DNA from 2 places in the Ruminococcus sp. MCC718 genome. Region 2 is predicted to be linked to the other one. Evidence: predicted binding sites of a transcription regulator. Region 2 holds the regulator's gene; the other holds the start of a gene.
The links. Region 2 encodes Rex, which represses fermentation and respiration genes when NADH is low (regulators of the CRP and FNR family bind a similar motif). Its sites were predicted from a motif close to ATTGTTAANNNNTTAACAAT; they were not measured.
Positions count from the first base shown of each region.

Region 1 (7,521 bases), on a different contig from region 2:
TATTTTTCAAACACTCTCTATTTAAATCACTCTTTATTTTTTTAATATTCTTCTAAAATTTTCTTGACACAAACAATTATACAGTTTATAATATTTATCGAATAATTATCTAATTATTATTTAAAAAGAAGGAGGATTAATTTTGAAATCTAAGATGAATCAAAAGCAAAAATTAATGGCGTATGTTCTAAGTACAGATGCTGATTTAAATAGTAACAAAAATATTACTCAAAAAAAAATCGGAGAACTTTTTAATGTTTCTCAATCTACGATTGCACACTCTATAAAGGAAACAAGATTACAGCTCCGAATCCATGAATTAGAAAAAGAATTGTCACAAGCTAAAAGTGACGTTATAGAAATGAAAGAAGTTAAACAACTAGGAATTCCTGACTTTATTGAGCCAGAATATAAGCAGAAGCCTTGATTTTTTCTAAAATTAATAAGAAAGGAGAGTTTTTTAATAATGTATCTAATTGATGATTTCGACAACGAATACAACGATTCATCAAATAATCTATTTGATGAAAATATGTTTATAAATTACGATATAGAAAAAGAAAATATGTTGTCTACACTCTATGATTTTTATGATGAAGATGAGTTAAATATTGATGAAAATTCCTCATATGAAGAAATAAAAGAACAATTCGACAAAATGATGGATATAATTGATGAAATAAATGATGATTTCTATCCTAACGGAAGAGACTACGATTCAGAAAACGAAGATTGGGGTTAGAATATAATTTTAACGAAGAGGTAATTTTCCTCACTATGGTAACCGAACATTTTTATTATAAGTCAACTTATCAAAGCATTCTTGTTAAGATCTTCATTTCGGGTTTGTCAAGTTTTTTGTATAAGTTTTAAGAAAAAATTTTATGGGGAGTGGAACCTCCCCGTTGTTAGAGTTTTATATTTTTACAAATTAACTCGTCAAAGTGTCCTTGACAAGCATCTCCATTTCATCATTTAAAGCTCTGGATTCCTGATAAGCACAGATCAGACACTTATAAATCGTCTAATTCTTTCGGCTTCTTCTTCCTGATCTGACGCATCCAGTGCCTGTAAACAGTGATGATTTTCCCATTTCTTATATAATTCTTCCATCACCCCTCCGTTTTCATATTTTTTGACCCTTACCTAGCTTTTTCATCCATGGAAAGTTGACTCCTAGCCATCCCCCCAGTTATTCATCGGACGTTCATTCCATTTCCTGTGCAGTTCCGAAACACGGAAGGCTCAGCAATCTCATCAGAGCGTTTTCACTTGGAAATGCTCCTTTTTAAGTATAACATTCTTTCTATAAACATCATCAAATTATTATTTGACATTTTTTTCTAAAACAGATACCTTTTTTCCTTTCATTGAAATAATCAAATCAATCTTTAATCATTTTATAACATTTATAATTTATTTGTATCTTTTTTTTGCATTATGTATCTTTTATGATATAATAAATATGCTACCATTCCAAGACAGGTAGAGGAAGGGGGTGCATCATTATGGATTTATATTCGTCTTTCCTTCTTTCTGTTATGGCAAGTATTATCGCTTATTATATTTGCAAATGGCTGGACAGAAAGAAATAGTCGGTAGTCAGCCTTGGATTTAAGCCATCCATTCCAAAAGGCATAAAAACCCCCGGTGCTGGCACACCGGGGGTTTTTTGTTGCCTAGTATCTATACAGAAGATACCTTGGCAGGTTCCATTGGGGTATCATTCACCATGGATTTTTCATCTTTCTTTCATCGCTATTATAGCATATGCCTTCTGGCCTTTCAAGTATATTTCTTTTTATTATTTTTTATTCACAAAATATTTTTTTATTTCTCTTAACTTTTTTCTCCTGTTTTTCTTTCCTTTATGCTACGGTCTCCAGATAGGTCTGACCTGTTTTGCCCTGCACGGCATCTACGATATTGATACAGCAGTTGCCCATTCGGTCAATATGGTGGATAATGCGGTTGTATGGCTCGGTAAGTTTTGCTTTGCATTTTCCTTCACCGACACGTTCTACATGGGATTTTCGCATCTTGATACCAAGATCGAGGATCTTTTCTTTCTGTTGCAGAATATCTTTTGCAGCCTCCGTATTTCCGGTCGCCATCATCTGAACGGCTTTCGTAAACATTTCCTGGATCAGCTGCAGGCTGTGCCGCATATCACGCATGGCATCTTTGGAATATTTATATTTTTTCTCCTCTTTATCTTTCAGGGAGAGACAGACTTCTCTGCAAAGGGCACTCATACGATCCACATCACTTAAAATATACATGATACCTGCTGTCTGGTTTGCCTGCTCCTCGGTCAGTCCGCCGGATGCAAACAATTCGGAGAGGTATTCGGTGATTCGTTCGTAAAGTTTTCTGGTATCTTCGGAGTTCTGGATCACTGCTTTTATTTTCTCGCTGTCACTTTCTGTGGATACTGCAATCAATTCTTTTAAGTTATCGCTAACCAGCTCGATACATCTTGCCACTTCTTTTACGACCAGCTGAAGTGCTGCGGTCGGCTGTGAAACCAGTTTGGAATCCAGAAACTGCGGTTCTGCGTTGCTGTAGACTTTTTTCTGTCCGTCCGGAATGATTTTCATAACGATCTTGACCATCAGCCAGATCAGCGGTACCCAGATGACCGTCATGGTAATATTAAACAGGGTATGTGCATTTGCAATCTGTCTGGAAATAACTGCAATCTCCGGTCCTTTGGGAGAGATGTACTGGATCAGGGCTGCGTATGGTTTTACAAACCAGATAAACAGAAAACATCCGGAAATGTTGAAAATGCAGTGTGCAAGTGCGGTTCGTTTTGCATCTTTGGTCTGTCCGATACTTGCAAGCAGAGCTGTAATCGTGGTTCCGATGTTATCACCAAGCAGAATCGGGATTGCTCCGACAAGACCCAGGATACTGCTGACGCCGTCCGGTCCAGGCTGTTCTGCAAAGTTCTGTAATACTGCGATCGTGGCACTGCTGCTCTGTACGACAAGTGTCATCAGGGTTCCTACGGCTACACCAAGAACCGGAATATGAGAAACCTGTTCGATCATGTCTGTAAATATCGGGCTGGATGCCAACGGTTTCATGACGCTTCCCATCGTCTCGATTCCAAGGAACAGAAGGCCAAATGCAAAAATGGTTTGTCCGATGTTTTTTGCACGTTCGGATTTTACTACAAAACTAATGATAAATCCGATAAAAATAATTGCATAAATATAATCACTTAACTTAAAGGCAATGATCTGTGCCGTCATCGTCGTTCCGATGTTGGCTCCGAGGATGATGGAGATTGCCTGCGGCAGATTCATCAGTCCTGCACTTACAAAACCGATCGCCATAACGGTTGTCGCACTGCTGCTCTGCAGAACGGCGGTTGTCAGTGCTCCTGCCAGAACGCCAAGGATTGGATTCTTGGTAAGCAATGCCAGAATCCGTTTCATTTTTTCGCCTGCTGCCTTCTGAAGGCAGTCGCTCATCATATTCATTCCGAAAATGAACACTGCCAGACCACCGAGCAATCCAAATATTACCTCTAATGTACTGTTCATGATTTCTCCTTCTTCGCTTTACATACGTTTTTCATTTCAGATTCGTTCTTTATTCTGGATGCAACACATTTTTTCAGAGGCTTGGAACTTTCGCCCCGCACCCCCTGCATCACCAAAGCATCTACAGTATAACGATGCAATGTAAAGTCCACGACAGTGTAATGTAAAATCTGTGTAAAGTCTCGTAAGGACAAAGCCACTGTTCTTCAAAATTTTTCTTATCAAGTTTATGTAAAACAGGCAATGGTATGCTTCTGTATGCATCAAAAAGATCACATGCCAAAATGTTTTTATACATTTCAGTATGTGATCTTTAAGGTATATATATCTTATTTCAAGTCGAACACACGTGAGATTTGGCAGGCAATTCTGGTCAGCTTTGCTGACATTCACCTACTTTGCAGCAATATCTGTTTTTACATAATTTTGCGGAACAGATCTTTCAGGTCTTCTACGCTTGCATCTTTGGGATTGCCCGGTGCACAGGCATCTGCATGAGCAGATTCTGCCAGGAAATCAAGGTCTTCTTCTTTGATTGCTTCCAGTTTTGTCGGGATTCCGACATCAACAGAAAGTTTTCTTACGGCATCGATTGCTGCTTTTCTGTATTCTTCTACGGACATATCATCAACACCTTTGACTCCCATCGCACGTGCGATCTCACGGTATTTCCCGCCTGTGCAGTCCTGATTGTATTCCATAACGATCGGCAGCATCATTGCACATGCAACACCGTGCGGTGTATCATAAACAGCACCTAAGGTATGTGCCATGGAGTGTGCGATTCCAAGTCCTACGTTTGAGAATCCCATGCCGGCGATGTACTGGCCAAGTGCCATGCCTTCGCGGCCTTCTTTTTTGTTTTCTACTGCATCTCTTAAAGAAGCGGAGATCAGTTTGATCGCTTCCAGATGGAACATATCGGTCATTTCCCATGCAGCTTTTGTAGTATATCCTTCGATTGCATGTGTCAGGGCATCCATACCGGTCGAAGCAGTCAGTCCTTTCGGCATGGAGGACATCATTTCCGGATCGATCACTGCGATGATCGGCATATCGTGCGGGTCTACGCAGACAAACTTACGTTTACGCTCTACATCGGTGATAACATAGTTGATCGTAACTTCTGCTGCTGTTCCGGCTGTGGTTGGTACCGCAATGATCGGTACACATGGGTTTTTGGTCGGTGCAGTTCCTTCCAGACTTCTGACATCTTCAAATTCCGGATTGGCAATGATGATACCGATTGCTTTTGCAGTATCCATGGAAGAACCGCCGCCGATGGCGATGATATAATCTGCTTTGGAATCTTTAAATGCCTGAACACCATGTTTTACATTGTCGATGGTCGGGTTCGGCTTGATATCAGAATAGAGCTGGTATGCAAGTCCGGCTTTTTCCAGCCGATCTGTTACTTTTGAAGTAACGTTGAATTTAACCAGATCCGGATCAGAGCATACAAATGCTTTCTGAAAACCGTGTGCCTGTGCTTCGTTTACGATCTCTGCAATCGCACCTGCACCATGAAAAGAGGTTCCGTTTAAGTTGATTCTGTTTGCCATAGTTATTACATCCCTTCTGTAAAATTTTAACGTTTCCGGCAATGATTTTGCTGTATCTATGTAGCTGTGCATCATCATTCCGTTTCACTTTGTTATTATCTTAACACTTTTGCACAAAAAGAAAAGTGACAAAACAGACTAAATGTAACATTTATCAAAAATACTTTGCAACGAAATCACAGGCAGATAGCTGCCTGTCAGAATCCGAGACAATCTATTGTTTACCTGACCATATCCAGTTTCTCAAACAGTTCTTTTAGTTTTACCGGCATCGCTTCTACCATCAGTTCTGCCAGTCCTTCTGGTGCGGCCATCTTTTTCCCAAGCACCCATTTTACGGTCATATAGACAGAACTTCTGCAATACATTTCCAGCAGATCATGCATCTCTTCTTTCATTTTACATCCGATTTTTTCCTGGATCAGATTTTCATAAAATGCCAGAATCAGTTCAAAATCATGTTCCCTCAGAGAATTCTGTTCATCATAGCAGAACGCTGCAGCAAAAAACTGTTTCTCCTGCTCAATGTAGGTAAATTTCCGCACAAGTGCATCGTAAACACTTGTTTCTCTTCCCATATGCTCAAACGACTGATCCAGGATTTTTCCAAAATACCAGTTGATAAGGTCAAATTTATCCAGAAAATTGCGATAAAAGGTCTGTCTGGTCAGACCACATTTTTCTGCCAGCTGCTTTACTGTGATCGCATCCACTTTGGAAGTCTTCATACATTCCTTCATGGCTTCTGCTAATTTATACTTGGTTTTTTCGTTTTTCTCCATCTCCATTCCCTCGTCTTCGAATACTGAGGTGGCGGCTTTATCTGTTTTTTACTTTTCTGACTGCAGACCATGCACCGAATTTTTTCGTTCCGTTTATCTTCTGATAAGCCCGTATCCTCACATAGCATCCTTTTTTGTTTTTTAATTTCTTATTCTTTACGACGAGTTTTTTCGTATTTTTCGTTATGTACTTTGTTGTTATTGCACCTTTGTTTTTCTTTGCTTTTCCTGAAGTCGGATAGACTTTGATCTGATATCCGGAAGCTTTTGCCACTTTTCTGGCAAGCGTTATGGTCACTGTCGGGGACGTCTTTTTCTTTTTCGCACTTTTGATCTTCGCTTTTCCGACTTTTATACTGCTTTGTGTATCCGGCTTTCTGTCAGGCGTCTTTTCATCATCCTTTCCGGTTGCCGTTTCCGCCTTTTTCTGCACCACTGTAACTTTGCAGTTTGCTGTGATATTTCCCGCCTCGCTTACCGCTGTGATCACAGCAGTTCCTATAGTATGTGCTGTAATTTCTCCACATTCATTGACGGTTGCGACTGCCGGATTTGTGCTTGTAAAATAAATTCTCTTATTTCTGGCATCTTCCGGATGTATGATCGCTGTCAGTTTTTCCGTGCTTCCCGGCGTCAGCTCCATACTGTCCTTATCAAATAAAATCTGCTGCGGTTCTTCCTTTCCATCTGAAGAAAGATATGCTTTTTCATATACCGTTCTGTAAGTATAGGAGGCATCTTTTCCATCCCGGTCATTCAGATGCTCATAAGTGATCTCATAGACGCCGCCCACTTTAAAAGCAATGGAATTGTCCGCATATGAGATCAGCGTACCATTGACCTGATATGCCTGAGAATCCAGAAGATTCGCCGGATCAATTTTCCAGACTGCTCCACTGTTCAGACATCTGACCGTCACTGTCGTATCTGACGTCGGTTTCAGTCCATTGTAAAACTGGCATGTCCACATTCCGGACGGTGCAAAACCACTCTCTGAAATGGTAACTCCTTTTGCCGGCCATGCCACAACTTCTGCATCATAATCCTGTGTTCCTGTCATTTTGTGGCATCCCTGCTGCAATGTATTTCCTACACCGATGTATTCCCATGACGGATTCAGCAGATTATAGCGATGTCCTCTGCTATAATATTGCCCGGTTCCATAACTGTCGTCCAGGGCATTGCTGATACTTCCAATGATGTTTGTGCTGAGAATGCCGCACATAAACAGATTTTCTCCGGAACCGCTCTGGCACTTTGCATAGTATTCATCGCTTAATCCGTCCAGTTGAGGCGGAAAATGCGGATTTGGATTGCTGATCTTGTTTTTGGACAGATACACCGTATAGGTTGATTTGCACTGTGCATCTGCGGATAACTCTTCTGAATACTCCAATGGATTCAGTCCACCGCCTGCACGGATCGCATTCAGAAAATCCACTGCCCCTTTTGCAATTCCTTCGCTTAATTTTCCTCCTTCTATTGTATCCAGAGAATCATAGGACGGTTCTACTTCATAATAAGATTTTTCTGCATTAAATTCTTCTACTGATTTTGCATAATAATCTCTCGCCTGTTTCAGCTGCTGCTTTTCCTGTGCCGTGTACGCTACAGGATTCCATT
Region 1 is NZ_WQNP01000041.1:15,268-22,788, forward strand. Features, by position in the region: gene GPK60_RS05200 (hypothetical protein) at 143-427, shown strand; gene GPK60_RS05205 (hypothetical protein) at 467-742, shown strand; gene GPK60_RS05210 (Na/Pi cotransporter family protein) at 1,869-3,554, opposite strand; gene fucO (lactaldehyde reductase) at 3,971-5,116, opposite strand; gene GPK60_RS05220 (TetR-like C-terminal domain-containing protein) at 5,338-5,898, opposite strand; gene GPK60_RS05225 (Ig-like domain-containing protein) at 5,936-7,521, opposite strand, start outside.
Region 1: fucO (lactaldehyde reductase) is a predicted target of Rex. The motif match lies at 5,205-5,224, and genes of this name have one in related genera.

Region 2 (7,521 bases):
TATAAACATGGCGATGAACTGCGGGAAACTGCAGTCGGAAAAGAGATCGGTGTTTCCAGAACACCGGTCAGAGAGGCACTTCGTCAGCTGGAACTGGAAGGTCTGGTAACGATCATCCCCAATCGCGGTGCTTTCGTCAACGGAATCTCCGAACAGGATGTACAGGATATTTACCTGATCCGTGCAAGGCTGGAGGGGCTTTGTGCCAGGATGGCGGCAGAGCGGATCGATGAATCCACACTGGAAGAAATGGAAGAGACCATGATGCTGACTGCATTTCATGAAGAGCAGGGACATTACGATCAGCTCTTTAAACTGGACAGCCGTTTTCACAGTCTGCTCTACGAAGCATGCAAAAGTAAGATTCTGGAACATGAACTGAAGATCTTCCATCAGTATGTACAGCAGGTGCGCAAAAACGCCCTGAAAAAAGAAGCAAGGGCAGAACAGTCCACAAAAGAACATATGGCTGTTATGGAAGCCATCAAAGCCCACAATGCCGATGAAGCAGACCGCCTGGCAACCAGACATATATTAAATTCAATCAAAAACCATCATTATACCAAAATCGAAAAACTTCTGGAAGAACAGCCCGGAGGCGACGTTTCTTCCGATGAGGAATAAAATCAGCTTTCTGATAAGTCAAAGGAGGACATCATGGACAAAATCAAAATGACAACACCACTGGTTGAAATGGACGGAGACGAGATGACCCGTATCCTCTGGAAAATGATCAAGGATGAGCTTCTGCTCCCGTATATCGACCTGAAAACCGAATACTATGATTTGGGACTGGAGCACAGAAATGAGACGAACGACCAGGTTACCATTGACAGTGCACTGGCAAACAAAAAATACGGCGTGGCTGTAAAATGTGCAACGATCACTCCAAACGCAGCCCGCATGACGGAATACAATCTGAAAGAAATGTGGAAGAGTCCGAACGGTACGATCCGTGCGATCATGGACGGAACGGTTTTCCGTACACCGATCGTTGTAAAGGGCATCGAACCATGCGTACGCAACTGGAAAAAGCCAATCACACTGGCAAGACATGCTTATGGTGACGTTTACAAAGCTTCTGAGATCAAAGTACCTTGTGCCGGAAAAGCAGAACTGGTCTTTACCGCAGAGGATGGTACCGAGACAAGAGAACTGATCCATGAATTTGACGGTCCTGGTGTTCTGCAGGGCATGCACAATACAGAGAAATCCATCCGCAGTTTTGCAAAGAGCTGCTTCAACTATGCACTGGATACCAAACAGGATCTCTGGTTTGCTACCAAAGATACGATTTCCAAAAAATACGATCACACCTTCAAGGATATTTTCCAGGAAACCTACGAAAAAGAGTATAAAGAACGTTTTGCAGAGGCAGGTATTACTTATTTCTATACTCTGATCGATGACGCAGTTGCCCGTGTCATGAAAGCAGAAGGCGGATTTATCTGGGCATGCAAAAACTATGACGGTGATGTTATGAGCGACATGGTTTCTTCTGCCTTTGGTTCACTGGCGATGATGACTTCCGTACTGGTATCACCGGACGGCAATTTCGAGTACGAAGCAGCTCACGGAACGGTTCAGCGTCACTATTATAAATACCTGAAAGGCGAAGAAACATCCACGAACTCCGTGGCAACGATCTTTGCATGGACCGGGGCACTCCGCAAACGCGGTGAGCTGGATAAGATTCCGCAGCTTGGCGTATTTGCAGACAAACTGGAAAAAGCAACCCTTACCACGATTGAAAGCGGAAAGATGACAAAAGACCTGGCACTGATCACCAGCATTGAAAATCCTACCGTTCTGAACAGCGAAGGATTTATCAAGGCAGTACGTGAAGAGCTGGATAAGAATCTGTAAAAGAACGTGTAAAAAGTACATAACGCATTTTTATATTTCTATAAAAAAGCACCGGGGAAGAAAGTACCTTTCATTCTCCGATGCTTTTTGTTTTATTCTGCCAGTTCTTCCCAGCGTTCGTAGAGCTGTTCCAGTTCTTCATTGATCGCTGTTTTTTCTTTATTTAATTCCACACATTTTGCCACGTTTGTAAACACTTCTTCCTGCATCATCAGCTCATCGATCTCTTTATCACGGACTTCCAGCACATGGATGCGGTCTTCCGTTTTCTTCAGTTCATTCTGACGTTTGCGGATGCGTGCCTGCTCTTCTTTCTGCTGCTGCCAGGTCAGTTTTCCGGCAGTTTCCGCAGAAGAAGATGGAAGAGAAGCAGTTTCTTCTTCTGTGGCAGACGGCACATAGATTTTGGTGAGCTCATCTTTCTTTTCCAGATAATAATCATAATTTCCGATATAATTGACCAGCGTATTTCCGGTCAGCTCCAGGATCCTGGTTGCCGTCTGGTTGATAAAGTATCGGTCATGCGATACATAGAAAACTGTTCCGGTATAGCGGTTCAGTGCCTGCTCCAGGATCTCTTTTGATAAAATATCAAGGTGGTTGGTCGGCTCGTCCAGTATCAGGAAGTTGGCTTCCGACAACATCAGTTTGGCAAGAGAAACGCGGCCCCGCTCGCCACCGCTCAGATCAGAGATCCGTTTGAAAACATCATCTCCGGTAAATAAAAAGGCTGCCAGCACATTACGGATTTCCGTGTTAGTCAGTGTCGGATAATCATCGGAAATCTCTTCAAACAGCGTCTTTTCCATATGAAGGACATGATGTTCCTGATCATAATAACCGATACACACCTTGCTTCCAAGCGTAAAACTTCCGGCATCTGCAGCCAAAAGCTCATTGATGATCTTTAAGATCGTAGTCTTTCCGGTTCCATTATTGCCGATCAGTGCCACACGTTCGCCTCGTTTGATCTCAAAATCCAGATCCGTAAAGAGCGTGTGGTCTCCAAATGATTTCGCAAGACCTTCGACACGCAGCACATCATTTCCACTTGGAAATCTCGGTTCCAGAGAAAGCTTTAATTCCTGCACTTCCGTATCCGGGCGATCCAGGACTTCCATTTTCTCTAGCATTTTCTCACGACTTTCCGCACGTTTGATTGATTTTTCACGGTTAAAGGACTTCAGTTTGTCTATGACTTCCTGCTGATGTTTGATCTCACGCTGCTGGTTCATCCATACTTTTAACTGGGAATCACGCAGCTGGGCTTTTTTCTCAGAATAAGCAGAATAATTGCCAAGAAACGTGGTCGCCTTCGCATGGTCGATTTCAATAACCTTGCTTACGACACGGTTTAAGAAATAACGGTCATGGGCTACGATGATCACGGCACCGCTGTAATTGATCAGAAAATTTTCCAGCCATGCGATTGACTGCATATCGAGGTGGTTGGTCGGCTCGTCAAGCAGGATCAGATCCGGCTTTGCGAGCAGAAGCTTGCCAAGGGCAACCCTTGTTTTCTGTCCGCCGGAGAGGGTATCGACCTGCTTGGAAAATTCATCTTCCATAAATCCAAGCCCTTTTAACACACCGACAATCTCACTTTTGCAGGCATAGCCGTTTTTCTGTTCAAATTCCGTGTTCAGACGATTATAAAGCTCCAGCGTCTGTTCCAGCTCCCCGCCGCTCTGGGATTTCATCTGAAGTTCCAGCGTGCGGATATGACGCTCCAGCTCAAAAATATCCTGCTTTACCTCCAGAAGCTCTTCGTAGATCGTGTTTCCGGAAGATACCGCTTCGTGCTGGGCAAGATAACCGATCGTGCGGTCTTTTGCTAGGATCACTTCTCCGGAATCTGCCGGGATCTGCTTCATGATGATCTTGAGCAGTGTAGATTTTCCGGCACCGTTGATGCCGACAATGGCTGCTTTTTCTTTTTCTTCTATATGAAATGAGGCATCTTTCAAGATCACATTTGTGCCAAATGCCTTATTAATATTCTGACAGGCTAAAATCATAAATTCCTCCAAGTGTATATATTTTACAAAAATAATTTGTGTCTGCGAAGACCCTGACTCGTATTATCATAGCATATTTCTGCTTTTTGCACCAGCAAATTTCAAAAAATGCTCTGGACGAACCGCATATTTTGCGGTATGATTAAAGACAGCGTATATTTGCGTGACAGACAGATGCGGAATTTAGGAGGAATAAAAAGCATGAGAAAAGTAGTAAAATTTGGTGGAAGTTCTCTTGCAAGTGCAGAACAGTTTAAAAAAGTAGGAGATATCATCCGTGCTGATAAAGGAAGAAAATATGTTGTTCCGTCTGCTCCGGGCAAACGGTTTGATGGAGATATCAAGGTAACGGATATGCTTTATGCATGCTACGCAAAAGCAGAGAAAAAAGAAGACATCACAGCTTCAATTGCTGCGATCCGTGAAAGATACATGGAGATCATAAACGGTCTCGGACTTTCCCTGTCTTTGGATGATCAGTTTGAAGTGATCTCCGAAAACTTTAAAAAACTGGCAGGTTCCAATTATGCTGCTTCCAGAGGAGAATACTTAAACGGTATCATCATGGCAAATTACCTGGGATATGAATTTATCGATGCAGCTGAAGTGATCGTTTTCCATGAAGACGGCACATTTGATGCAGAAACAACCAATGAAAAGCTTTCTGCACGCCTGGCAGAATGTGACAATGCAGTCATTCCTGGATTTTATGGTGCAACCGCAGAAGGAAAGGTAACAACCTTCTCCAGAGGCGGATCCGATATCACAGGTTCTCTGATCGCAAAAGCAGTCCATGCTGATCTGTATGAGAACTGGACCGATGTATCCGGTTTCCTGATCACAGATCCACGTATCATCAAAAATCCGAAAGTGATCGATACTATCACTTATGTAGAGCTTCGCGAGCTGGCATACATGGGTGCTACCGTGCTTCATGAAGAAGCCATCTTCCCGGTAAGACAGGAAGGTATCCCGATCAACATCCGCAATACCAACCGTCCTCAGGATCCTGGTACGCTGATCGTTGAAAGTACCTGCAGAAAACCGCGTTATACGATCACCGGTATTGCCGGAAAGAAAGGATTTGCAGCCATCAACATCGAAAAAGATATGATGAACTCCGAAATCGGATTCTGCCGCAAAGTCCTGACCGTATTCGAAGACAATGGTATCTCCATCGAGCATATGCCTTCCGGAATCGATACCATGACGGTATTCGTACATCAGTCCGAATTCGAAGAGACCGAGCAGAAGGTACTGGCCGGTATCCACCGTGCTGTCAATCCGGATTCTGTCAATCTGGAATCTGACCTGGCACTGATCGCAGTCGTAGGTCGTGGCATGAAATCTCAGCGTGGAACAGCGGGACGTATTTTTTCCGCACTGGCACATGCAAGTATCAATGTCAAGATGATCGATCAGGGTTCCAGTGAGATGAACATCATCATCGGTGTGAGCAATCAGGATTTCGAGCGTGCGATCAAATCAATCTATGATATTTTTGTAACCGTACAGCTCTAAAAATCAAAGAGGGTACACAAAACCTGCGGCGGACATGGCAGGGATCTTGTGTGCCCGTCTTTTACGTTACTATACAACAGCATTTGACAGGGAGGTATGCAAGTGGAAGAGAAAGAAATTTCAAGAGCGGTCATCAAAAGACTGCCACGGTATTACCGTTATCTCGGTGAGCTGCTGGAATCCGGTACGGAGCGGATCTCATCCGGCGAGCTGAGCGAACGCATGCAGGTAACAGCATCCCAGATCCGGCAGGATCTCAATAATTTCGGTGGATTCGGCCAGCAGGGATATGGTTATAATGTAAAACATTTACATACGGAGATCGGGAAGATCCTGGGTCTGGATCAGGATTACAATATGATCATCATCGGTGCCGGAAATCTCGGACAGGCTCTTGCAAATTATGTAAAATTTGAAAAAAACGGTTTTCTGGTCAAAGGGCTGTTCGATGTAAATCCAAAGCTGAAAGGCGTTGCAGTCAGAGGAATTGTGATCCGTATGACAGACGAGCTTCCTGCTTTTTTGCAGGAGCATGACATTCAGATCGCAGCCCTGACACTTCCGAAACAGTATGCAAAGGAAATGGCAGACTTTCTGGTGGATCACGGCATCCGTGCAATCTGGAATTTTGCCCATACGGATCTTCATCTGCCGGAAGATGTGATCATCGAAAACGTACATCTTTCGGAAAGCCTGATGCAGCTGTCTTACAATATCAGCCGCTACAGCAGAGAACATAAATAAAAAGAACGCAGAGAAAAAAAAAAGAAAACTGTATATTCCATTTGGACGGGCAGACAGGAGGTATATCGCATATGAGGATCTTGTTATCAAAAGAAGACATGAAAACATGTGACCAGAATACCATAGAAGGGTTCGGCGTTCCATCCTGTGTACTGATGGAGCGTGCGGCACTTGCGTGTGTCGATGAACTGTACCGAAGCGGTGCTGCACTTGACCGCGTTCTGGTCATCTGTGGTTCGGGCAATAACGGCGGAGACGGATTTGCCATCGCCAGACTTTTGTTTCTGGATCAGGTACCGGTTTCCATCTGGTTTGTCGGAAAAGAGCAGTCCTGCACGGATCAGACACGCCATCAGAAAGAAATCTGTGAGAAATATGGGATAACTTTTTGTAGTAACCCGGAAATAAATGAATATACTGTTATAGTAGATGCACTGTTTGGAATCGGTCTTTCGCGTGACATCGAAGGCAGCTACCGGGACGCAATCGGGCGGATCAATAAAAGTCCTGCTTTTGTACTGTCTGTCGATATTCCTTCCGGCATTGACGGAAACACGGGTGTGATACGGGGGATTGCCGTAAAGGCTGACCTGACAGTGACATTTGCTTTTGAGCAACCGGGGCATTATATCGGAAAAGGGCGTGCCTGTACCAAAGAGGTACGTGTACGTCAGATCGGTATTACAAAAGAAAGCCTTCCGAAATGCCGGAAATCTTACGTCTGCTATGACAGTATGGATTTAAAGCGGCTGCCAGAGCGACTTGCCACAGAAAACAAAGGTTCCTGCGGCAAAGTTCTTCTGATCGCCGGGAGCCGGGACATGTGCGGTGCTGCAATCTTAAGTGCACGTGCAGCGTATCGAAGCGGAGCCGGTTATGTTCGCATCTACACAGACGAACACAATCAGTCCGCCCTTTTTCAGTCTATCCCGGAAGCAGTGGTAAGCTGCATCCATTCCAACTGGAAGAGAGAACTTGAAAACCTGCTTGCGTGGGCTGATGTGGTTGCAGTAGGTCCCGGCATCGGCATGGAAGCACAAAAGCTTGACATCCTGAATTATGTACTGGAACATGCGGATATTCCGGTCATTCTTGATGCCGATGCTTTGAATCTTGTGGCACGCCATAACCTTTCCCTGGATGGATATTCCATGCCGGTAGCTGTGACACCACATCTTGGGGAGATGGCAAGACTGTGCAGATCAACCATTTCCGATATTTCAGAGGATCTGATCGCAAGTGCCGAAATCTTTGCGAAAGAACAACATGTGATCTGTGTCTTAAAGGATGCCGGAACCGTTGTCAGCAACGGCAGTGAATCCTACATCAACACTTCCGGGAACAGCGGCATGGCAACTGCCGGTTCCGGCGA
Region 2 is NZ_WQNP01000171.1:7,973-15,493, forward strand. Features, by position in the region: gene GPK60_RS13750 (GntR family transcriptional regulator) at 1-624, shown strand, start outside; gene GPK60_RS13755 (NADP-dependent isocitrate dehydrogenase) at 658-1,866, shown strand; gene GPK60_RS13760 (ABC-F family ATP-binding cassette domain-containing protein) at 1,959-3,884, opposite strand; gene GPK60_RS13765 (aspartate kinase) at 4,086-5,405, shown strand; gene GPK60_RS13770 (redox-sensing transcriptional repressor Rex) at 5,508-6,149, shown strand; gene GPK60_RS13775 (NAD(P)H-hydrate dehydratase) at 6,221-7,521, shown strand, end outside.